DNA from 3 places in the Jeongeupia sacculi genome. Region 2 is predicted to be linked to each of the others. Evidence: predicted binding sites of a transcription regulator. Region 2 holds the regulator's gene; each other region holds the start of a gene.
The links. The regulator FliA, encoded in region 2, starts transcription of late flagellar genes. The targets are predictions, from matches to a motif close to GCTAAAGNTNNNNNNNNNNCNGCCGATAAT.
Positions count from the first base shown of each region.

Region 1 (2,261 bases), 740 kb from region 2:
CGATGGCGATCGCCAACGCGCCACCCGAACCACCCTCACCGATCACGGTGGCGATAACGGGAACGCGCAACTTGGCCATCTCGAAGAGATTGCGGCCGATGGCCTCGGACTGGCCACGCTCTTCGGCGCCGATACCCGGATAAGCCCCCGGCGTATCAATGAAGGTAATCACCGGCAGACCAAATTTTTCGGCCAACTTCATCAGCCGCAAGGCCTTACGATACCCCTCAGGGCGCGGCATGCCGAAGTTGCGGTAGATCTTGTCTTTGGTATCGCGGCCTTTCTGATGACCAATCACCATGACAGACTGACCATTGAAGCGGGCCAGCCCACCCACAATGGCATGGTCATCGGCGAAGGAACGATCACCGTGCAGCTCTTCAAAGTCGGTGAAGATCGCGCCGAGATAATCCAGCGTATATGGGCGCTGCGGATGACGGGCCACTTGCGAAATCTGCCAAGGCGAAAGTTTGGCGTAGATACTCTTGGTGAGCTCCTGACTCTTCTTTTCCAGGTGACCGATTTCGACGGAAATGTCGACAGCGGAATCATCCTGAACGTAGCGCAGCTCTTCGATTTTGTTTTCGAGCTCAGCAATAGGCTGCTCGAAATCAAGAAAATTGGTTTTCATGCTTGCTCGGTTCTCCCCGCGGCGCGCACGCAGGCGCTAGCCCTGGGCCGGGTCAAAATTTCGCAACTATACAGCAAGCGCCGGCCGCCTTGAAGCGGCAGCACGCAGGCCGCAACAACGATGCGATCCAGCCTCAATCATAAGCGCCACAAACACGCACCGGGCGTTTTCCTGCCGCGCCTTGCCGCCTGGCGACGACGACTGGTTGCCAGATTCATTAAAGTTTCCTGGCCAAATGCCGATACAGCGCATAATCCGCATAGAAATCAGCCAAGGCGGTATCGCCCAGGCCACGAGGACCCACCATGAAAATCGACCCGTCTACCCGGGCGCCGGTAACGCAGCCACTGCGCAACACCGAACGCACCAGTCAGACCGGCAAAGCCGCACCGGCCGATGACCTCAGCGTCAGCATCAATCCGGCCGCTGCCGGACTGAGCCAGACCGAAGCAAGCGGCGCACCGTTCGACAGTGAGCGCGTTGCCAGCCTGCGCCAGGCGATTGCCGAAGGCCGCTTCAGCGTGCGTGCCGATGCGGTCGCCGACAAACTAATCGACAGCGTGAAGGAACTGCTCGGCCGTTGATGCGGTCTAGCCGATCATGAACAGCACACCAGACTGGGCCGCGCTGCTGGGCGCCGCCATTGATGCCTACAAGACCCTCGTCATGCTACTGCAGGACGAGCAGCAATGCCTGACCCACAACCAGCCCGATGCGCTGACCAATTTGCTTGCCGACAAGCAACGGGCCACCCTCGCGGCCGACGCAACCGGCAACGCGCTCAATAGCGCCTTCGCATCGCTCGGACTCGAAAACGGCCCGGCCATTGCCGAGTGGCTGTCCGCCAATCGTCCCGGTCTGCTTCCCGCCTGGCAGCAACTGCTTGAAAGCGTCCGCCAGGCCGCGCTGCTGAACCAGTGCAACGGCAGGCTCATCGATTCGCGCAAGCAGGCGCTCGATACCCTTGTGTATTCGCTTGCCGCCGGCCAAAACGACTCGCTCGGCTATTCACAGCAGGGCCAGCTGCAGGGCGGCATCAGCCGTCACATCGCCGACAAGGCCTGAGCCCACTCGCCCGCAGCCACTCAGTTGCCGCTGGCAAACACCGTCCGACCACCTTCAAAGCGGCTTGCAAAATAAGGCAAGTCCATTGATTCGACGCGAATCTTGCCGCGGCTCGACGGCGCATGCACGAACTTGCCGTCGCCCAGATAAATCCCCACGTGCGAGTACGGCCGGCCCAGCGTGTTGAAGAACACCAGATCACCGGCCTGCAGTTTCGATTCGTTCACCGGCCGCGTCCGCGAGGCGATATCCGCCGCGGTGCGCGGCAGCTCGACGCCCAGCGCATTTTTGTACACAAATCGTACCAAGCCACTGCAATCGAGCCCGGCTTCCGGGTTATTGCCACCGAACTGGTAGCCGACATCGAGCAAACCGAGCGAATACATCACCACTTCGCGCCCGTCGCCCTGCGCCTGAATATGCGCAAGACTGCGGTCTACCGGCTTCGGCTTGGCGGTTCGGGTTGGCGTGCTACTGCATGCGGCAAGCGCCAGCACCGCAAGCGCGAACATCCGGCACAACAGCAAGCGTGAACGAGGGGACAAAGCCATTGCGGCTCCCGCAG
Region 1 covers NZ_AP024094.1:918,544-920,804, reverse strand. Annotated here, with positions in the region: gene JLC71_RS04345 (acetyl-CoA carboxylase carboxyltransferase subunit alpha) at 1-631, opposite strand, end outside; gene flgM (flagellar biosynthesis anti-sigma factor FlgM) at 937-1,215, shown strand; gene JLC71_RS04335 (flagella synthesis protein FlgN) at 1,232-1,696, shown strand; gene JLC71_RS04330 (C40 family peptidase) at 1,717-2,247, opposite strand.
Region 1: a site for FliA is predicted at 848-877, ahead of flgM (flagellar biosynthesis anti-sigma factor FlgM). Genes of this name have one in related genera too.

Region 2 (2,261 bases):
ATCCGGCGCTCGCCAGCGCACCGGCCCAGTTGCAAGCCACGCTGCACTCGGCCAATACCCTGCTCTCCAACCCGGCGTGGGGGCAATCGCTTGAGCGGCTCAACCACTCGCTTGGCGAAATCGACCGCCTGTTGCTCGATCGCAATGCCCTGCTCGGCAATACGCTAGACAACCTCTATAGCGGCAGCAACGAGCTTGATGCACTGTTACGGGATATTCGCGCCAATCCGTCATCCTTGCTGTTCTCCGAACCGCCGCCCCCCTACTCCTTGCCGCAACGCTAAGGCCCGCCCGATGCGCTACTTTCTGATCATCCTGACCGGCCTCTTGCTCGCCGCGTGCACCACAAACCGGCCCGCCGCCGAGTTCAACTACCTGCTGACCACCGAGCGCCCCGCCAATGCGGCCCGGGCCGCTATCGCCGGGCCGGTGTACGTTGCACCGCTCGGTGTCGACGAGCCCTACGGCCAGCGCGGCTTCATTTACCGCGAAGCTGACCAGCGCTTTGCGGTCGACCCCTATCGCGGCTACCTTGCCCCTCCGGCCCGGCTCATCGATAACCGGCTCGGCGAATGGCTGAGCGCGACCGGCATCCCGCTGACGCAGGATCGCAATGCAGCCAGATCCATCATCGATGGCCGGATTGGCGCGCTCTACGTCGATCTGCGCGCGCATACCGCCAACGAGGCCGTGCTCGAATTGCGCTTGACCGTGCGTACGGCCGGCCAAGCGCCACGGCAAATCATTGCCCGCGGTCGCGCCCCGGTAACGCCGATGAGTGGCGACGGCATCGCTGCGGCAATGAATTCAGCGCTGGCTGATGCACTTTCCCAACTCGAAGCGGCACTGGCGAAGGAAAGCCAGCCTGCCTTGCGGTAAACTAATCCAGCCATCGTTCAACCACGGCCCATGCTCAAACAACGCGCCCTCAAGCTTTACCGCGATACTCGCTCCGATAGTGATACGGAACTGCTTGCGCGCTCGACACCGCTGGTCAAGAAGATCGCCTATCACCTGATCGCGCGCCTGCCCGCCAGCATCGATGTCGAGGATCTGATTCAGGTCGGTCTAATCGGCTTGATGGAAGCCGCGCGCAATTTCGATGCCAGCGCGGGTGCCCAGTTCGAGACCTTCGCCTCGCAACGCATCCGTGGCGCCATGCTCGATGAACTGCGCAGCGGCGATTGGCTGCCGCGACAAACCAGACGCAATCTGCGCGAGATCGACGCGGCGATCCACAAGCTCGAACAAACACTGGGTCGGGCACCGGGCGAGATGGAGATCGCCCAGGCGATGGATATCCCGCTGACCGACTATCAGGACAAACTCGGCGACGCCCGCGGTCATCAACTACTGCATATTGACGACTACGCTCGTGATGATGAAGAGCACGGCTCGTCCTCATCATTACTGGATGCCTTTGCCGCCGATCACGCCGCCAATCCACTGACCCAGCTCGACGACGCACACTTTCGCGCCCGGCTGATCGAAGGCATCGAACAACTGCCCGAGCGCGAAAAATTGCTGATGGCGCTGTATTACGACGAAGAACTCAACCTCAAGGAAATCGGTGCCGTGCTTGGCGTATCCGAATCACGCGTCTGCCAGCTTCACAGCCAGGCCGTCGCGCGGCTACGCACCAAGCTGACCGACTGGACTGCCAGATAAATGGACAAGATCAGCATCTTCGGCCTCGTCATCGGCCTGACCGCCATCCTGCTCGGCCAATGGCTCGAAGGTGGCCATATTGGCTCGCTGTTGCAGCTGACCGCCTTCCTGATCGTGATCGGCGGCACCGCTGGCGCGGTGATGCTGCAAAGCCGGATGAACGACTTCGTTGCCGGCATGAAAATGCTGCGCTGGGTGTTCATCCCGCCGCAGCATGACAATCGCAAACTGCTGACGACGCTGGTGAACTGGGGTCATCAATCCCGCCGGGGCGGTTTACTGGCGCTTGAAAACGTCATGAATGCAGAAAAGACCCCCTTCGTGAAACGCGGTCTGCAAATGCTCGTCGATGGCGCCGAACCGGACATGATCCGCCGCGCTTTCGAGCTCGATATTGATGCCTACGAAAGCAGCGCCAAGGCGGCCGCCAAGATCTGGGACGCAGCCGGCGGCTATGCGCCGACACTGGGGATTCTGGGTGCGGTGATGGGGCTGATTCACGTCATGGAAAACCTCTCCGACCCCTCCAAGCTCGGCTCCGGCATCGCCGTGGCCTTCGTCGCGACCATTTACGGCGTCGGCATCGCCAACCT
Region 2 covers NZ_AP024094.1:183,140-185,400, reverse strand. Annotated here, with positions in the region: gene JLC71_RS00955 (MlaD family protein) at 1-284, shown strand, start outside; gene JLC71_RS00950 (ABC-type transport auxiliary lipoprotein family protein) at 295-879, shown strand; gene JLC71_RS00945 (RNA polymerase sigma factor FliA) at 910-1,668, shown strand; gene JLC71_RS00940 (flagellar motor protein) at 1,669-2,261, shown strand, end outside.

Region 3 (2,261 bases), 1.5 Mb from region 2:
CTGATCACAGAATACAGAAAGCCCTATGCAAGCACCATCTTCGCTTGCCTGCATCGCGTTCTCAAGCAAATTCAGCACGACACCGATCAATTCTTTTCGGTCAGCCCGCACCCGCACGGCGGAGCCCAAAGGCATGAAGGCGAGGCGCATACGCTTGGCATCAAGCTGCGGCTCGATGGTGTGCGCTGCCTCGGCCAGACAATCATCCAGCAATACCGGCATCAATTCGAGCGCATTACCACCCTGCGCATTCCCGCGGACAAAGTGCAACATGTCCTGAATCAATGACTCCAGATGACGCAAACGTAGCAGCGTCTTGTCTGCAAAGCGCAGCCGATCGGACTCGACAATGGCAGGTCGTGCCAGATGCCCCACGTACAAGAGCGCGGTCGCCAGCGGCGTACGCAACTGGTGCGCCAACCCCGCAGCCATTTCCCCCATCGCGGCCAGACGCTTGTGTTGCGCCAGCGACTGCTCCAGTGCCCATGTTTCGGTCAGGTCCTGCACCAACAGTATCCGGCACGCCTCCTCGGGCACATTGGTACCGACGATACGCAGGCGTGCGGAGACCCGCTCACCCGGATAAAGCCATATATCACCGCCCCTTTCTTCCAGTTTCGCCGAACTGAATGTCTGCCAATCCATGCCTTCGGTCAGCGGCGCCAGCATGGTACGGGCGGCGACGTTGAGCATAGTCACCCGGCCCGCAGCGTCCAGCTCAACGATACCACCCGGCAGGCGATCCATCAAAATGGCCAAACGCCGCGACAAAGCGCCTTTTTCATCCAGCTCCCGACGCAAATGGCCGTTGGCAATTTCAAGCTGGGCGGTCAGAGACACTGCTTGTTGTTGCAATTCCGCGTAAGTATTCGCAAGCTGTTGTGAAGCTTCGGTAAACAGCGAGAAGGCCGCCTCCAGCTCGCGCGGGTCGATGTTGTTTCCTGGTTCAGCCATGTCGCCCCTCCTTGTTACCTACGCACTTTTACATTATAAATGGGCTTGAAAGCCGCACCCTGCCTTGTTTATCAGCAAACCCTAAGGTTTTGGTATTTTCTGCCGATATACTGGCTCAACAGTTGCCGCAGACATATCAGCACCCGCCTGAGATACAGGTAAATACTTACACAAGACGGCAGAAAAATCAGATCACCAGGAGCCCCGCCCGTGTCCGACCTTCTGAAGAAAATCGATGCCAGGACCAAGCTCGCTGGCACGAACAAGCTGGAAATCCTGCTGTTCACCTTGGGCGTCGACTCACGCACTGGCCGGCGTGAAAACTTCGGCATCAATGTCTTCAAGGTGCGCGAGGTCATGCGCACCCCGGAGATCACCCAAGCCCCGGACATGCCCCCTTCGGTGGAGGGCATGGTCAGCCTGCGCGGTTCGCTGGTACCGGTGATCGACTTGGCAAAGTATGCCGGGATCAAAACCGGCAGCAAGCCCGAAATCATGATCGTTTCCGAATACAACGGTCAGACTCAAGGTTTCCTCGTTGAAGCAGTCGATACCATCCTGCGTCTGGACTGGTCACTGATGCGCGTCCCGCCGGATATGCTCACCATGCAAATGGGCGGCTTGGTCACCGCCGTGACCGAACTCGATAGCGGCAAGCTCGTGATGATGCTCGATGTCGAAAAGGTACTGGCCGAAACCACGCAAACCGATCAGGCCATCGACGTCGGCGCGGTGGTCAAGGATCAGAAATTCAGCGAAATGACGGTGTTTTTTGCCGACGACTCGGTCGTTGCTCGCCGGCAGATCGAGATGACCTTTAACGCCATGGGGATTGGTTATCAACAGTCAATCAACGGCAAACGTGCCTGGGATGAATTGCAGCGCATCGCCCATTCGGCCGAGCTTCGTGGCAAACAGGTTCGTGAACTGATCCAGCTCATCCTCACCGACGTCGAGATGCCCGAGATGGACGGCTATATGCTGACCCGGATGATCAAGAGCGATCCACGCTTTGCCGGCATCCCGGTCATCATGCATTCATCGCTATCCGGCAATTCGAACCAGAAGCTGGGGCAATCGGTCGGCGTCGATGGCTACGTTGCCAAATTCGAGCCGCACAAGCTGTCCGAACTGGTCGCCCAATACCTCCTTAGCGCCTGAGGCGTGCCACCCAAACGGAGCCCACCGTGAGCCTCACCCCCATGAATCTGCTCGACGACGTCGACGCCCGCACCAAACTTGCCGGCTCGAACAAAATGGAAATCCTGCTGTTTTCGCTCGGTACGCGCGAAACCTTCGGGATCAAT
Region 3 covers NZ_AP024094.1:1,694,092-1,696,352, forward strand. Annotated here, with positions in the region: gene JLC71_RS07995 (sensor histidine kinase) at 1-954, opposite strand, end outside; gene JLC71_RS08000 (chemotaxis protein) at 1,165-2,115, shown strand; gene JLC71_RS08005 (chemotaxis protein) at 2,157-2,261, shown strand, end outside.
Region 3: a site for FliA is predicted at 1,035-1,064, ahead of JLC71_RS08000 (chemotaxis protein). Genes of this name have one in related genera too.